One region of the Pseudoxanthomonas daejeonensis genome, then DNA from elsewhere that is predicted to be linked to it. Evidence: predicted binding sites of a transcription regulator. Region 1 holds the regulator's gene; each other region holds the start of a gene.

Region 1 (4,240 bases):
AAACCACCGCCATGCCGGCACCTGCAGCGGGCGCCACGCTGACCGCGGTTCCAGTCGCGCCGGCCCCGGCAAACGACGAACAGCTCGCCGCCATGCGCGACGAACTTGCGCAGATGCGGCAGATGATCGAGCGCGAGATGCACCGCCTCACCGACGAGCGCCTGCGCGGCTCGCCGGTGCGCCTGCAGGCGATGGAACTGATGGAGGACTATGGCTTCGATGCCGGGATCACCCGCGACATCGTCATGCAGGTGCCGGCCGACACGCCCGACCACCGCGGTCGCGGGCTGATGCTGGGCCTGGTCTCGCGCCTGCTGCCGGTGTGCCCGGTCGATCCGCTGGAACAGGGCGGCGTGATCGCCCTGGTCGGCCCGACCGGCGCCGGCAAGACCACCACCATCGCCAAGCTCGCCGCGCGCTTCGCCGCCGAGCATGGCGCCCGCAACATCGCCCTGGTCACCACCGATACCGCGCGCATCGGCGGACGCGAACAGCTCTACAGCTACGGCCGCCAGCTCGGGATCGCCGTGCACGAAGCCGACAGCGATGCCGCCCTGATCGCCCTGCTGCAGCGCCTGCAGGACTACCGCCTGGTGCTGGTCGATACCGCCGGACTGGGCCAGCGCGACCGCGCCCTGGCCAGCCAGCTCAACTGGCTGCGCGCCGCCCGCGAGGTGCGCACGTTGCTCGTCCTGCCGGCCAACTCCCATTACGCCGACCTGGACGAAGTGGTGCGCCGCTTCGGCCCGGCCAAGCCGCAGGGCGTGGTCCTGACCAAGCTGGACGAGACCGGCCGCCTGGGCAGCGCCCTGTCGGTGGTCGTGGACCACCAGTTGCCGCTGACCTGGATCACCGACGGCCAGTGCGTTCCCGACGACCTCCACCGCGCCAATGCGGCCAGCATTGTTCTTCGCCTTGAAGATCTGCGCCGCGCGGCCGATAAGCCGAATATCCCGGAGCACGATCATGCCGCCGCGTGAGTACGCCAACTTGAACCCGTCAGCCGCCAACCCGAGTCACGCTCCCGTCCGCAGCATCGCCATCACCGGCGGCAAGGGCGGCGTGGGCAAGACCAACCTGTCGGTCAACCTGGCCGCCTCGCTGGCCGGGCTGGGCAAGCGCACGCTGCTGCTCGACGCCGACCTGGGCCTGGCCAACGTCGACGTGCTGCTGGGGCTGTCGCCGCAGCACACCCTCGCCGACCTGGTGTCGGGCCGCTGCGAGCTGGACGAAGTGATCCTCGAAGGCCCCAACGGCATGCTGGTGGTGCCCGCCGCCTCCGGGCGCCGGCACATGGCCGAACTGCAGCCGGCCCAGCACGTGGGCCTGGTCAACGTGTTCAACGACCTGCAGCGCGACCTGGACATCCTCATCGTCGATACCGCCGCCGGCATCACCGACAGCGTGCTGACCTTCTGCCAGGCCGCGCAGGACGCGGTGGTGGTGGTCTGCGACGAACCCGCATCGATCACCGACGCCTACGCCCTGATCAAGGTGCTCGCCCACGAGCGCGGCGTGAACCGCATGCAGGTGGTGGCGAACATGGTGCGCAGCCCGGCCGAGGGCCGCGGCCTGTACGACAAGCTCGCGCGCGTGTGCGAGCGCTTCCTCGGCGACGTGTCGCTGAACTTCCTCGGCGCCGTCCCGCAGTGCGACTGGCTGCGCATGGCCGTGCAGCGCCAGCAGGCCGTCGCCACCGCCTACCCGGCCAGCCCCTCGGCCCGCGCGATCGCCGAGATCGCCCGCCGCGCCGCCCGCTGGGATGCGCCGGCGGCACCGCGCGGCAACATCGAATTCTTCGTGGACAGGCTGATCCAGCAAAGGCTCGGCCAGGGAGCGACGGCATGAACGCGCTCGCCGAATACCGCGCCGTCCAGCGCTCCACCGCCGATGACGCCGTCGCCCGCCACGCCGAGCTGGTGCGCCGCATCGCCCACCACATGGCCGCGCGCCTGCCGGCCAGCGTCGAGGTCGACGACCTGATCCAGGCCGGCATGATCGGCCTGATCGAGGCCTCGCGCAGCTATGACCCCGACCAGGGGGCCTCGTTCGAGACCTACGCCTCGATCCGCATCCGCGGCTCGATGATCGACGAGATCCGCCGTGGCGACTGGGTCCCGCGCTCGGTGCACCGTCGCGCCCGCGACGCGGCCGCCGCGATGCGCCAGCTCGAGCAGGCCACCGGCCGTGCAGCCACGCCGCAGGAAGTCGCCGCGCGACTGGAAATGCCGCTGCCCGAGTACATGCGCCTGCTCGAGGACGCCTCGCGCGGCCAGGTGCTCAGCCTGGACTCGCACGTGGAAGACCACGGCGAAGTGACCCTGCACAGCGGTGGCCTCAATCCGCAGCAAAACCTCGAACGCGGTGATTTCGGCCGCGAGCTGGCCGAGGCCATCGGCCAGTTGCCCGAGCGCGAACAGCTGGTGCTGTCGCTGTACTACGAGCAGGAGCTGAACCTCAAGGAGATCGGCGCGGTGCTCGGGGTCAGCGAATCGCGGGTGTGCCAGATCCACGGCCAGGCCGTGCTGCGCCTGCGTGGCCGCCTGTCCCAGTACGAATCGCGCGACGCCGGCCTGGAAGACGCATAGGCCGCCATCGCGATGAACGCAATCCCGCACCGCACGCAGTTGCACGCACCACCCAAGAACCGGAGCACGAAGTGAACAAGAACATGCGCATCCTGATCGTTGACGATTTCTCGACGATGCGCCGCATCGTCAAGAACCTGCTCAACGACCTGGGCTACAGCAATACCGCCGAGGCCGACGACGGCCACACGGCACTGGCCGCGTTGCGCTCGGCCCCGTTCGACTTCGTGGTCACCGACTGGAACATGCCGGGCATGACCGGCATCGAGTTGCTGCGCGCGATCCGCGCCGACGACAAGCTCAAGACCCTGCCGGTGCTGATGGTCACCGCCGAAGCCAAGCGCGAGCAGATCATCGAGGCCGCGCAGAACGGCGTGAACGGCTACATCATCAAGCCGTTCACCGCGCAGACCCTGGAAGAGAAGCTCGGCAAGATCTTCGAGCGCCTGGCAGCCACCGCATGAATGCCTGCACCTCGCCCGAGCGCATTGCGCTGATCCAGCGCCTGCACGAGGCCCTCGACGCGCTGGAGCGCGGCGACGAGACCGCCATGCGCGCGGTGATCGACGCCCTCGCCTCGGCACGCACCCGGCCGCTGGTGCAGGGCCTGGGCCGCCTGGCCCGCGAGCTGAGCCAGGCGCTGGGCGAGTTGCCGCAGATCCCCGGCGAGGACGCCAAGGCCGCCGAACTGGACGATGCCTGCGCGCGCCTGGACCACGTGGTCACGGTCACCGAGCAGGCGACCCATCGCACCCTGGACCTGGCCGACCAGTGCCGCGACCTGGTCGAGGACCTGCGCATCGAAGGCGTCTCCGCGCGCCAGGACGAAGTGCTGGACCGGATCCGCCACAACCTCACCGAGATCGGCTTGACCCAGAGCTACCAGGACCTGACCGGGCAGATCATCCGCCGCGTCGCCGGCATCGTGCGCACCGTGCACGAAGGCTTCGGCGCGCTCGGCCTGCCGCCGAAGGAAAGCGAACACGAGGGTTCCGGACTTGCCGGGCCGGCGGTCGCCGGCCTGGACCGCCACGCGGTCTCGCAGGTCGATGCCGACGCCCTGCTGGCAGACCTGGGGCTCTGACGATGGACAGCGAGCCATGAGCGGCGTGACCCCGGAAATCGCGGCCGACTTCATCGTCGAGGCCCAGGAAATCCTGGACCGGCTGGGCGAGCAGCTGGTCGCGCTCGAACATGCGCCCGACGACCGCGAACAGCTCAATGCGGTGTTCCGCGGCTTCCACACGCTCAAGGGCGGAGCCGGCTTCCTCGGCATCCATGGCATGGTCGAACTGTGCCACGCGGCGGAAGAGACGCTCGGCAGCGTGCGCGCCGGCCAGGCCGTGCTCGAAGCGCAGCACTTCGATGCGGCGCAGCGTTCGCTGGACTGGCTGCAGGCCATGCTCGACGCGGTCGCCGGCGGAACCGAACCGGTCCATGCACCGGCCGAGCTGATCGCACAGTTCAGCCTCGATCCGGTGGCCGTGCCGGCACCGGTCGCGTCGCCGGCACCGGTGGCCACTGCAACGGGCGGCATGATCGACGATGACGAGTTCGAGGCGCTGCTCGACCAGCTGCACGGCACGGCCGCGCCCGGCGTGCAGCCCCCTGCCGTGGCTCCGTCCAGGCCCGCCTCGGGCATGATCGACGAC
Region 2 (4,240 bases), 1.2 Mb from region 1:
GACAGCCGCTCGAGGAAGTCGTGGCCCGCCAGTGGGCCGCCGCCACGCGGATCCTGCTCGACGACCTGCAGGCGCTGCCCGCTGGCAGCTGGACCGGCATCCGCCATGACGCATTCCTCGCCGCACCCCAGCAGGAGGCATCGCGCCTGTGCGCGTGGGCCGGACTGGAATGGGATCGGGAACTGGGTGCCGAGCTGCCGCTTTCGCGCTACACGCTTACCGCGCCCAGTCCGGACAAGTGGCGGCGACACGAAACCGCCATCGAAGCGCAGCGTTCGATCTGGGAGCCGGTTGCCGCGCGCGCGGAAGCGCTTCTGCGCGGGTGACCGTCGGACCGCAAGCCGGGGTGGGTAGCCTCGGGCCCGATCAGGCCGCCATTGCCGTTGCGTTGAGCGACTCGGCGTAGTCGCGCCACTCGCCCAGGCGCGAAAGCGCGCCGGCACGCGACAGGTAGGCCTCGTCGGGTTCCTCGCCGGCGGCCAGGGCCATGGCCACATGCACCGCACCGGTGACCCAGAAGCTGCGGGTGCTCGAGCGCGCGGGGGTGCGATGGAACGCCACCGCCTCGATGATCGGCATCGGCAGGCCCCACAGGCCCAGCAGGTAGGCACCCGCTTCGGCGTGTCCCGGACGCGTGTCGCCTTCCACGAAGGGCTCGCGTTCGTCGCGCACACCTGGCAGCAGCAGGCCGATGTCGGCCAGCAGCGCGGCGGTGGCGCCGAGTTCGGCGCTGGATTCGGGCAGCATGCGCTTGGCCAGGCGGGTGGCCATCAGCGCGCGCGCCTGGAGCGCGGCGCGATCCACGCCGGCCACGCCGGGCAGCGAGAAGACCTCGCTGGCCAGGACCAGGTCGCGCAGGGTGGCGATGCCCAGCCGGGTGACGGCGGCGCGCAGGTCGGTGATCGTGCGGCCATTGGAGAAGTAGGCCGAGTTGCACAACTGCAGCACCTTGGCCGCGATCGCCGGATCGCCGGACACCAGCTGTGCGATCTGGGCGGCACTGGTGTGCTCGTCGGTCTCCAGGGCATTCATCAGCCGCAGGTAGAGCTGCGGCGGCGAAGGCAGCTGTTCGACCCGGCCGATGCGCTCGCGCAGTTCCGGGTTGTCGAGCAGCTCGCGCAGTTCTTCCAGGCTTCCGATCGATTCCAGCAGCAGTTCGGGTGCCAGCGGGGCGGGCAGGAAGCGGTGGGCCAGGCCGATGATCCGCGCCGGCGGGTTCTGGCCGCCGTCGATGACGGCCACGCGCGAGGCTTCGGCGCGCAGCGTGCGGACCTGGCCGAGCAGGGTGGCCGCGGGCATGTCCGGAAGCGTCGGTGCCACCAGGATCACGTCGACCGGCGCGGCCGAGACGCGCGCCATGGCGGTGCCGGCCTCCGTGCAGCGTTCGACTTCCCAGTCCGCGCCCAGCTCGGAGACCAGCTCGACCAGCGTGGCGGGGAATACGGTGTCATCGCCGACGAACAGAATGCGCACGGAAACCTCCCTGGGGGGCAAGACGGGATTGGCGCGCCCCTACGGATGCCGGACGCTCGTAGGCCGGTATCGGTCGCGGGAACCGGAAGTTGAGCCGGTCGCGGCGGTTCGCTCGCCCCGGCGTGCGGATCTGTGCGCCAGTTCCGCTTTGAGCCGCGAAGCGCAGTGCCGGGTCCGGCGCCGCGTTCGGGATTTGCCGCCAGGCGTCGATCGACAACCTGACGGACCGGCACCGGCGGGCACCGGTGCCGCCAGCCTGGATCAGGCCTTGTCGGCCGCGCGCTGCATCGATTCGCGCAGGATCTGCTTGGCCTCGACGGCGTTGCCCCAGCCATCGAGCTTGACCCACTTGCCCTTCTCCAGGTCCTTGTAGTGCTCGAAGAAGTGGCCGATGCGCTCGAGCCAGTGCGGCGAGACCTGGTCGATATCCTCGACGTGGGCGTAGCCGGAGAACACCTTGGACACGGGCACGGCGAGGATCTTCTCGTCGCCGCCGGCCTCGTCGGTCATCTTCAGCACGCCGACCGGACGGCAGCGGACCACCGAGCCGGGGATCAGCGGCAGCGGCAGCACCACCAGCACGTCGGCCGGATCGCCGTCGCCGCACAGGGTGTTGGGCACGTAGCCGTAGTTGCACGGATAGCGCATCGGCGTGGAGAGGATGCGGTCGACGAAGATCGCGCCGCTTTCCTTGTCCACTTCGTACTTGACCGGCTCGGAGTCCTTCGGGATCTCGATGATGACGTTGATTTCGTCCGGCGGGTTGCGCCCGGAATTGACCTGGTCGAGGCCCATCTGCTGCTCCGTGGAAACTGCGGTTGAAGAGGGCCGGCATTTTACGCCTTTGCCTGTTGCGCCGCACAAAGCCGGGAGCCGGGCGCTCCGGAAACGCGAAGCCCCGGCCAGGCCGGGGCTTCGTTTCCATCAGAATCAATAACTTACAGAAGAGGAACCAGCATCAGCGCGACGATATTGATGATCTTGATCAGCGGGTTGATCGCCGGGCCGGCGGTGTCCTTGTACGGGTCGCCGACCGTGTCGCCGGTGACCGCGGCCTTGTGCGCCTCGCTGCCCTTGCCGCCGAAGTGGCCGTCCTCGATGTACTTCTTGGCGTTGTCCCAGGCGCCGCCGCCGGTGGTCATCGAGATCGCCACGAACAGGCCGGTGACAATCGTGCCGATCAGCAGGCCGCCCAGCGCCTTGGGCCCGAGCAGCAGGCCGACCACGATCGGCACCGCTACCGGCAGCAGCGAAGGCACGATCATTTCCTTGATCGCCGAGCGGGTCAGCATGTCCACCGCGCGGCTGTAGTCCGGCTTGGCCGTGCCCTGCATGATCCCGGGGATCTCGCGGAACTGGCGGCGCACTTCCTCCACCACCGAACCGGCGGCGCGGCCCACCGCTTCCATCGCCATCGCGCCGAACAGGTAGGGGATCAGTCCGCCGATCAGCAGGCCGATGATCACCGTGTGGTCGGACAGGTCGAAGGTGAACACCTCGCCCGGATTGCTGGCCTGCAGGTTGTGGGTGTAATCGGCGAACAGCACCAGCGCGGCCAGTGCGGCCGAACCGATCGCGTAGCCCTTGGTCACCGCCTTGGTGGTGTTGCCGACCGCGTCCAGCGGGTCGGTGACATTGCGCACTTCCGGCGGCAACTCGGCCATCTCGGCGATGCCACCGGCGTTGTCGGTAATCGGCCCGTAGGCGTCCAGCGCCACGATCATGCCGGCCATCGACAGCATGGCGGTGGCGGCGATCGCGATGCCGTACAGGCCTCCGTGCAGGTGGGCGAACCAGATCGCGGCGCACACCGCCACCACCGGCAGTGCGGTCGACTTCATCGACACGCCCAGGCCGGCGATGATGTTGGTGCCATGGCCGGTGGTCGAGGCCTGTGCCACGTGCTTGACCGGCGCGTACTGGGTGCCGGTGTAGTACTCGGTGATCCAGACGATCAGGCCGGTCAGGACCAGGCCGATCAGCGCGCAGACGTACAGGTTGAACGCGCCGTGCGCGTTGTCGGCCATCAGCGAGGTGGTGATCGGCCAGAACGCGATAGCCGCCAGCACGCCGGACACGATCACGCCCTTGTACAGCGCGCCCATGATCGAGCCGCCGGCCTTCACCTTGACGAAGAACGCGCCGATGATCGACGCCACGATCGACACGCCGCCCAGCACCAGCGGGTACAGCACCGCGTTGCGCCCGACCTCGTCGATCATCAGCCCGCCCAGCAGCATGGTCGCGATCACCGTGACCGCGTAGGTCTCGAACAGGTCGGCGGCCATGCCGGCGCAGTCGCCGACGTTGTCGCCGACGTTGTCGGCGATCACCGCCGGGTTGCGCGGGTCGTCCTCGGGGATGCCGGCTTCGACCTTGCCGACCAGGTCGGCGCCCACGTCGGCGCCCTTGGTGAAGATACCGCCGCCCAGGCGGGCGAAGATCGAGATCAGCGACGAGCCGAAGGCCAGGCCGACCAGCGCATGCAGGTTGTCGGCCAACGACAGGCCCAGCCGCTGCAGCACCCAGTAGTAGCCGGCCACGCCGAGCAGGCCCAGTCCGACCACCAGCATCCCGGTGATCGCGCCGCCGCGGAACGCCACGTCCATCGCCGGACCCAGGCCGCGCCGCGCCGCCTCGGCGGTGCGCACGTTGGCCCGCACCGAGACGTTCATGCCGATGTAGCCGGCGGCGCCGGACAGCACCGCGCCGATGGCGAAGCCGATCGCGGTGTACCAGCTGAGGAACACGCCGACCAGCACGAACA
Region 3 (4,240 bases), 150 kb from region 1:
CGGCGTTCGGTGCGGACATCTTCTTCGACGATTCGGCGCACAACATCGACAGCGCCCGCCAGCACGTGGCGGCCGGACACGTCCCGCACGGCGTGGCCAACCCGGACTGAGCCGCCGGCGCAGGCAGTTCGACGCCGGGTCCATGTATGACATCAGCATTGCCGGCCAGCACGGGACCGCCGCTCGCGTTCCGTACCGCGCGTTCATTCCGGACCGAACCGAACCGGGCCGCACCGAACGCAGTGCGTTCCGGTCAGCCGGTCGCGGCCGGCGCGTGCGAACCGGCCAGTTCCAGCAGGCGGCCGGCGATGCGATCGAGCGGCACCACTTCCTGCGCCGCACCGAGCTTGAAGGCCGCGCCGGGCATGCCCCAGACCACGCTGGATGCTTCGTCCTGGACCAGGGTTGGCGCGCCGGCCTGGCGCAGTTCCAGCAGGCCTCGCGCTCCGTCGTCTCCCATTCCGGTGAGGATCGCGCCCACGGCATTGGCGCCGGCGCTCTGCGCGACCGAGCGGAACAGCACGTCGACCGCTGGCCGGTGCCGGTTGACCGGTGGACCATCGTCGATCCGGCAGCGCCAGCGGGCACCGTCGCGGATCACCCGCAGGTGGCGGTCTCCGGGCGGCAGGTAGGCGTGGCCGGGCAGGACCGCTTCGCCATCACTGGCTTCGCGCACCAGCATCTGCGAGTGGCGGTCGAGCCGTTCGACGAACGCGCGGCTGAAGCCGCCGGGGATGTGCTGGGTCAGCACGATCGCCGGCGCATCCGGTGGCATCTGTTCGAGCACGACGCGGATGGCCTCGGTGCCGCCGGCGGAGGCGCCGATCGCGATCAACCGATCGGTGGTGCGGAAACGCGCCGCGGTCGGAGTGGCCGGACGCGCAGTGGCAGCGGGCTCCAGCCGCATCGCGGGCCGTGCCAGTCCCTGCACGCGCGCACGCGCGGCGGCCTTGACCTTGGCGATCATCTCGTTGGCGTATTCGCCCAGGCCGCGCGCCACGTCGAGTTTCGGCTTGGTGACGAAGTCGACCGCACCCAGGGCCAGCGCCTGCAGCGTGATCTCGGCGCCGCGCTCGGTCAGCGAAGACACCATCAGTACCGGCATCGGCCGCAGGCGCATGATGTTCTCGAGGAACGCCAGGCCATCCATGCGCGGCATCTCCACGTCCAGGGTCAGCACGTCCGGGTTGAGGCGCTTGATCTTCTCGCGTGCCAGCAGCGGATCGGCGGCGGTTCCGACCACCTCGATGCCCGGGTCGCTGCCGAGCAGTTCGGTCAGGATCTGCCGGACGACCGCCGAATCGTCGACCACCAGAACCTTGATCTTCTCCATCAGAACAGCTCCACGCCGCCGCTGACCGGGGTGCGCGAAAGGCGCGTGCGCACCGCCGTTTCGGTGGCCGCGACTTCGACGCCGTGCGCGTGCGGCAGGCGGTTGACCATGACCTTTCCGGTCTGCGGGAAGAAGAAGACCTTGCGCGGATGGATGCCGCGCAGGTCCTCGGCGACGACCGGAATGCGCTCGGCGTCCAGGTAGGCGAGCACGAACTCGGCGTTGCGGGTGCCGACCGGATTGCTGGTGAAGCCCTTGAGTACGTTGGCGCCACCGAACACCTTGGCTTCCAGGCGCTTGCGGCTGGCGCCGCGCTTGAGCAATTCGTTGATCAGGATTTCCATCGCATAGCTGCCGTAGCGCGCCGGTGCGCCGTCGCCGGTATTGCCGTCCGGGAGCAGGAAGTGGTTCATGCCTCCAAGTTGCAACGCCGGGTCGCGGATGCACGCGGCCACGCACGAACCCAGGATGGTGACCAGGGCGGTGCCGTCGTCCACCACCAGGTACTGCGTCGGCAGCAGTTTGGCCGCCGGGACCTTGAACTGCGGGTCGCTGTAGCGCATGACCGTATCGGCCTGAAGCGCGATGCCGCTCATGCGCGCGCCGCGGACGGATTGCGCCGGTACAGGGTGCGACCGCAAGGCTGGATCAGGTCGGCCGCGTGCAGGTAGTTTTCCGAGTGCCCGGTGTAGAGCAGGCTCGTGGCGTCCATCTGCGTCACCAGCCGCGAAAGGATGTCGCGCTGGGTCGGCTTGTCGAAGTAGATCATCACGTTGCGGCAGAAGATCGCCGCGAATGGGCCGCCCACGTCGTAGCGCGCGTCGAGCAGGTTCAACGGGCGGAAGTCGACCAGGGCCTGCAGCGCAGGATGGACCCGGCAGCGGCCTTCGTTGGGGCCGGTGCCGCGCTTGAAGTAGCGCCTGCGCGTGTCTTCGTCCAGCCCGGAGATGCGCTCGAGCGGATACACGCCGCGCTGCGCGGTGGCCAGCACCTGGGTATCGATGTCCGTGGCCAGGATGCGCACCGGCGGGGTGAGGGTGCCGAACGCCTCGCAGGCGGTGATCGCGATCGAGTAGGGCTCCTCGCCGGTGGAAGCGGCGCAGGACCAGAGCTTGAGCGGGCCGCCGCCCGATTCGGCCAGTTGCGCGTGCAGGCGCTCGAAGTGGTGCGGCTCGCGGAAGAAGGCGGTCAGGTTGGTCGTCAGCGCGTTGGTGAACGCCTGCCATTCCTCGCCATCCGGATGCGCGTCGAGCTGGTCCAGGTAGTGGCCGAAGTCGGACATGCCGAGCGCACGCAGGCGCCTTGAAAGGCGCCCGTAGACCATGTCGCGCTTGCCCGGTGCCAGGGCGATGCCGGCACGGGCATGGATCATCTGGCAGACCCGGCGGAAGTCGCGATCGGAGAACGGAAACTCGCGCTGGTCCGTTGGGGGGTGCGGCAGATGCGTGGCGCTCATGGGAGGTCCGGTAGGGGGACGGTACGGCCGGGCGGGAAGATTCCCGTCACCTTGAATATCGGCGCGAGGCCGCCGAAGTTGATGGGCGTGCGGTGTGGCTGCAGCACGGCTACTAGTGCGCTGCCTTTTTGTAGGAGCGGGCATGACCGCGACACCGACGCCGCTGGCACAGGCGACGACGACGCGGCTCCGATGCCCTCGGTGTCGCGGTCATGCCCGCTCCTACAAAGAGCAAAGCCCCGGTTTGGACCGGGGCTTCGCCTGTGTCGCACGATCCGGCCTCAGAACTCGGCCCAGTCGGCCTCGTTGAGTGCGGTGTTGCCGGCGGTGCGCGGTGCGGGAGCGCGCGGGGCCGGGGAGCGCGCCGGAGCCTTGCGCGCCGGCAGCGGCACGGCCACCGCTGCGCTGGCCGGGGCATGGGCCACCGCGGCGTCGCCCTCGATCCGGAACACGGCGATGGCCTGGGCCAGCCCGCCGGCCTGTTCTTCCATCGAGCGTGCCGCCGCGGTGGCTTCTTCCACCAGCGCCGCATTCTGCTGGGTGGTCTCGTCCATCTGCACGATGGTCTGGTTGACCTGCTCGATGCCGGCGGCCTGTTCCTGCGAGGCCGCCGAGATCTCGGACATGATGTCGGTCACCCGCTGCACCGAGGCGACCAGCTCGTCCATGGTCTTGCCGGCCTGTTCGGCCAGGGCCGAGCCGTCGGACACCTTGCTGGTGGAGTCCTCGATCAGCGACTTGATCTCCTTGGCCGCGGTGGCCGAACGCTGGGCCAGCGAACGCACCTCGGTGGCGACCACGGCGAAGCCGCGGCCCTGTTCGCCGGCACGGGCCGCCTCGACCGCCGCATTGAGCGCCAGGATGTTGGTCTGGAAGGCGATGCCGTCGATGACCGAGATGATGTCGGCGATCTTGCGCGAGGACGCCTGGATGTCGGTCATGGTGGTGACGACCTGGCCGACGACCTGGCCCCCCTGCGAGGCGACCGAGGCCGCGCCGATGGCCAGCTGGTTGGCCTGGCGGGCGTGGTCGGCGTTCTGCTTGACGGTGGAGGTGAGCTCCTCCATCGAGGCGGCGGTTTCTTCCAGGTTGGCGGCCTGCTGCTCGGTGCGGCGCGACAGGTCGTTGTTGCCGGCGGCGATCTCGGTGGAAGCGACGTTGATCGCGCCGGAGGCCTGCTGGATGCGGCCGACGATCGAGGACAGCTGGGAGACGGTGGCGTTGGCGTCGTCGCGCATGCGGGCGAACACGCCGTGGAAGTCGCCGTCCATGCGCGTGGTCAGGTCGCCATCGGCGATGGAGCGCAGCAGGTGGGAGAGCTGGCCCAGGTTGCGGTCGGAGGTGTCCATCATTGCGTTGAGGCCCTGGACCATGACCTTGAAGTCGTACTGGTAGGCGGACTCGTCACCGCGCATGCTGAAGTCGCCGGCCGACGCGGCCTGCGCCAGCCG
Region 4 (4,240 bases), 130 kb from region 1:
AGCAGGTCGGCAGCGGCGCCGTCGCCACCGCCGGCAGCGACGTGACCGTGCATTACACCGGCTGGCTGTACGACGAAGGCGCGGCCGACAAGCGCGGCGCGAAGTTCGACAGTTCCCGCGACCGCGGCGAGCCGTTCACCTTCCTGCTCGGCGCCGGCCAGGTGATCCGCGGCTGGGACGACGGTGTCGCCGGCATGCACGTGGGCGGCACGCGCACGCTGCTGATTCCTTCCTACCTCGCATACGGGCGCAACGGCGCGGGCGGGGTGATACCGCCGGGTGCATCGCTCGTCTTCGAAGTCGAACTGGTCGACGTCAGGCCGCACTGAGCACGGACATGCCGGTACAGGATCCACCGTCAGGCGTCGAAGCACTGCCCGGCATCGCGATCGTCGGCGGCGGCCCGGCCGGGCTGATGGCCGCCGAGGTCGCGCGCGCGGCAGGCGTGGAAGTGGATCTGTTCGAAGCCAAGGGCTCGGTCGGGCGCAAGTTCCTGATCGCCGGCAAGGGCGGCCTCAACCTGACCCACGCCGAACCGATGCCCGGCTTCGGCGCGCGCTACGGCCTGCGCCGGGACGCGGTCGGGGCCTGGTTGCGCGACCTGGGCCCGGACGAGCTGCGCCAATGGGCGCGCGGGCTGGGCGTGGAAACCTATGTCGGCACGTCCGACCGCGTATTCCCGCTGGACCGCAAGGCCGCGCCGCTGTTGCGCGGCTGGGTCCGCAGGCTCAAGGACCAGGGCGTTCGCTTCCATGTCCAGCACCGGTGGCTGGGGTGGGACGAGAGCGGCACGTCGCTGCGTTTCGAGACCCCTGCGGGGATCCGCCGACTGCGCGCCGGCGCGACCGTGCTGGCGCTGGGGGGCGGCAGCTGGCCGCAACTGGGTTCCGACGGTGCCTGGGTCGCCGCCCTGCAGGATCGCGGCATCGATGTCGCGCCGCTGCTGCCGAGCAACTGCGGTTTCGACGTCGGCTGGAGCAGCCACTTTGCCGCGCGGCATGCCGGTGCCCCGCTCAAGCCGGTCGTGGCTTACCGGCGCGACGCAGCCGGTGTCGAACACGCGCTGCAGGGCGAATGCGTGGCGACATCGACCGGCATCGAGGGCAGCCTGGTCTATGCACTCTCCGTGCCGTTGCGCGATGCCATCGCCCGCGACGGACAGACGACCTTGTGGCTGGACCTCGTACCGGGTCGGACGCTGGAGCGCCTGAGTGCCGACCTGGCCAAACCCCGCAACGGCCGCAGCCTCAGCGAACACCTGCGACGCCAGGCGGGTATCGAGGGCGTCAAGGCCGCGCTACTGCGGGAAGTACTGGACGCCGATGCGCTCGCGGACATGCAACGGATTGCCGCCACGCTCAAGCGCCTGCCACTGGCGCTGCGTCGCCCCCGCCCGATCGACGAAGCGATCAGCAGTGGCGGTGGCGTGCGCCTGGAGGCCCTCGACGAAGGGCTGATGTCGCGGGAGCTGCCCGGCGTGTTCTGCGCCGGCGAGATGCTGGACTGGGAAGCCCCGACCGGCGGCTACCTGCTCACCGCCTGCTTCGCAAGCGGCCAGCGTGCGGGTCTCGCCGCCGCGCGCTGGTGCCGCGAGTCCAGGCAGTAGCTCACGAAGAACCGCCACGGCGCAGCGCGTCACGCTGCTCGCGGCTGATCACTTCCGGTTCGCGCGACGGCCTGCCCTGCCCATCGAAGAACGGCGCACCCGCGCGCCGGCCACGCAGGCGCGACGCGATGACCGGCCCGAAGATGTGCAGGCCGCACAGCAGCAAGCGCAGGGGCGATGACTTGACGGGGGCGGTGGCCGAACCGGTGTTCACGGCGACCCGGTCGCGCGGCCCCAGCGCCGCGTCGAGCGCTGCGGGGACCACGGCCACGCAGGACACCACGCCGGTGTAATACAGCTTCGGATCGCGCGAGGTGTTGGCCAGGGGCGTGCGACAGCAGGCCGCATACCAGCGCAGCAGGCCTTTGGGCCCCATCGACATGCATGCCAGGTGCTCGCTGCCGGCCGTGATGCGCAGCCCGTCCGGAGCGATCGCCACGATATCGGTTCCGCCACGGGAATCCAGCACCCCGGCCTGGCCCAGGAAGCGCGCGAATGCCTGGCAATCGCGGCAGTAGCAGGTGGCGCGGGCGTAGGTGCGGGCCGGATCCAGCTCGCCCCGCACCTGCCCGCAGCGGCAGGCGAGTTCCATGACCATGAATCCTTCTCCCTTGCATGCCCTGCGCCGTGCAGCGCGTCGTTGCGCGCAGGTTACCGCTTGCCGTCGCAGCCGCCGAACACCCCGCGCCGACCGATCCCGGCTCAAGTCCCCCGGACCCATGCCGATACGGGTCCCATGGACATCCTCAGCCTCGTCGGTCTACTGCTCGCACTGGTCGCGCTGGTTGGCGGCAGCATCCTCAAGGGTGCCGGGCTCGGCTCCCTGTGGTCTTCGGCCGCGTTCGTCATCGTCATCGTCGGCACGATCGCGGCGATCTTCGTGCATACGCCGCCGACCGTGTTCAAACGGGCGCTGCGCATCGCCAGCTGGATCCTGAAGCCGCCGGCCGCCGATCGCGAGACGCTGATGGCGCAGATCCTGGAGTGGAGCAACATCGCCCGCCGCCAGGGCCTGCTGGGCCTGGAGCAGCAGGTGGCCGAGCAGGACGACCCGTTCCTGAAGAAGGGCCTGCAGATGCTGGTCGACGGTGTCGAACCCGAACAGATCCGGCACATGCTCGAGATCGACCTGGACGGCCAGGAGCACCAGGACCTTGCCGCCGCCAAGGTGTTCGAGGGCATGGGCATCTATGCGCCGACCCTGGGCATCATCGGCGCGGTGTTCGGCCTGATCGCGGTGATGAAGAACCTCGCCGATCCGAGCAAGCTGGGCCACGGCATCGCCGCCGCGTTCACCGCGACCATCTACGGCATCGCCTCGGCCAACCTGTTCTTCCTGCCGGTGGCCGCCAAGCTCAAGAGCGTGATCGCCCGCCGCACCGGCGAGCGCGAGATGATCATCGAGGGAATCATCGCCATCGCCCAGGGCGAGAATCCGCGCAACATCGAATCCAAGCTCGCCGGCTTCCTGCACTGAGGCCCGACGTCGATGGCCCGGAGGAAGAAGCACGAGGAACACGGCAACCACGAGGCCTGGGCGATCCCCTACGCCGACCTGATGACGTTGCTGCTGGCCTTCTTCGTGGTCATGTATGCGATTTCCTCGCTCAACGAGGGCAAGTACCGGGTCATGGCCGACGCGTTGAACGCGGCGTTCGGCGGCGCACCCCGCACGATCAACCCGGTGCACGTGGGCAACCAGCAACTGCAGGGCGCCGACTTCGACCGGCCATCGCCGATGAAGTCCGGCGCCAAGCAGGGCCCGTCCGCACCCTCGCCCGCACCCAACCCCACCCTGCTGCCTTCGCTGGCCTCGCACCTGCGCACCGGCCAGCCGATGGACGTGGCCAACGCCGACGCCGTGCGCCGGGCGCGGCGCCAGCTGGGCGACATCGCCACCCAGATGGAAAGCGCGCTGGCCTCGCTGGTCGAAGCCAAGCTGATCACGATCAAGCGTTCGGACCTGTGGCTGGAAGTGGAGATCAACAGCGACATCCTGTTCGACACCGGCTCGGCGAGCCTGGACCTGTCCGCGCGCGGCGTGCTGGCCAAGCTGGCCGCCGTGCTGCACGACACGCCCAACCCGGTGCGGGTGGAGGGCTACACCGACAACCGGCCGATCAATACCGTGCAATTCCCGTCCAACTGGGAACTGTCGGCCGCCCGCGCGGCGAGCGTGGTCCACCTGTTCGCCAGCCAGGGCGTCGCCCAGCCAAGGCTGGCGATGGTCGGCTACGGCGAGTACCGGCCACGCGCGGACAACCAGTCCGAGGAAGGCCGCAACCGCAACCGGCGCGTCGTCCTGATCGTGCTTGCCAGCCCCGACGACGACACCCGGCCGCAGGATGCGGTCAAGACCGTGGCATCGGCGCCGATAACCGCAGTGGCCCCGGCACCCGTCGCGGGCAGCGGCCTGGTGCCGGTGGGCGCCAACCCCTAGGACAAGGACTGAACGATGCGCGTATGGGCGATCGCCAACCAGAAAGGTGGTGTGGGAAAAACCACCTCCACCCTGGCCCTGGGCCGAGGCCTGGCCTTGCGCGGTGAGCGCGTGCTGCTGGTCGACCTGGACCCCCATTCCTCGCTGACCCGCGCGTTCGGCATCCCCGCCGATCCGGCGCCGGAGGGCGTCCT

The links. The regulator FliA, encoded in region 1, starts transcription of late flagellar genes. The targets are predictions, from matches to a motif close to TAAAGTTTNNCNNNCNNNGGCCGATAA.
Region 2: a site for FliA is predicted at 1,540-1,566, ahead of MNQ95_RS03830 (HDOD domain-containing protein). Genes of this name have one in related genera too.
Region 3: a site for FliA is predicted at 2,845-2,871, ahead of MNQ95_RS14815 (CheR family methyltransferase). Genes of this name have one in related genera too.
Region 4: a site for FliA is predicted at 2,309-2,335, ahead of MNQ95_RS14750 (flagellar motor protein). Genes of this name have one in related genera too.

Annotation. Positions count from the first base shown of each region.
Region 1 covers NZ_CP093331.1:3,150,189-3,154,428, reverse strand. Annotated here, with positions in the region: gene flhF (flagellar biosynthesis GTPase FlhF) at 1-980, shown strand, start outside; gene MNQ95_RS14160 (P-loop NTPase) at 967-1,848, shown strand; gene MNQ95_RS14155 (RNA polymerase sigma factor FliA) at 1,845-2,588, shown strand; gene cheY (chemotaxis response regulator CheY) at 2,660-3,052, shown strand; gene MNQ95_RS14145 (protein phosphatase CheZ) at 3,049-3,672, shown strand; gene MNQ95_RS14140 (chemotaxis protein CheA) at 3,689-4,240, shown strand, end outside.
Region 2 covers NZ_CP093331.1:821,065-825,304, reverse strand. Annotated here, with positions in the region: gene MNQ95_RS03835 (sulfotransferase) at 1-326, shown strand, start outside; gene MNQ95_RS03830 (HDOD domain-containing protein) at 367-1,473, opposite strand; gene ppa (inorganic diphosphatase) at 1,735-2,268, opposite strand; gene MNQ95_RS03820 (sodium-translocating pyrophosphatase) at 2,412-4,240, opposite strand, start outside.
Region 3 covers NZ_CP093331.1:3,299,980-3,304,219, reverse strand. Annotated here, with positions in the region: gene MNQ95_RS14830 (5'-nucleotidase) at 1-110, shown strand, start outside; gene MNQ95_RS14825 (protein-glutamate methylesterase/protein-glutamine glutaminase) at 254-1,333, opposite strand; gene cheD (chemoreceptor glutamine deamidase CheD) at 1,333-1,929, opposite strand; gene MNQ95_RS14815 (CheR family methyltransferase) at 1,926-2,789, opposite strand; gene MNQ95_RS14810 (methyl-accepting chemotaxis protein) at 3,071-4,240, opposite strand, start outside.
Region 4 covers NZ_CP093331.1:3,283,512-3,287,751, forward strand. Annotated here, with positions in the region: gene MNQ95_RS14735 (FKBP-type peptidyl-prolyl cis-trans isomerase) at 1-329, shown strand, start outside; gene MNQ95_RS14740 (TIGR03862 family flavoprotein) at 338-1,606, shown strand; gene MNQ95_RS14745 (DUF6151 family protein) at 1,608-2,198, opposite strand; gene MNQ95_RS14750 (flagellar motor protein) at 2,343-3,083, shown strand; gene motD (flagellar motor protein MotD) at 3,096-4,046, shown strand; gene MNQ95_RS14760 (ParA family protein) at 4,062-4,240, shown strand, end outside.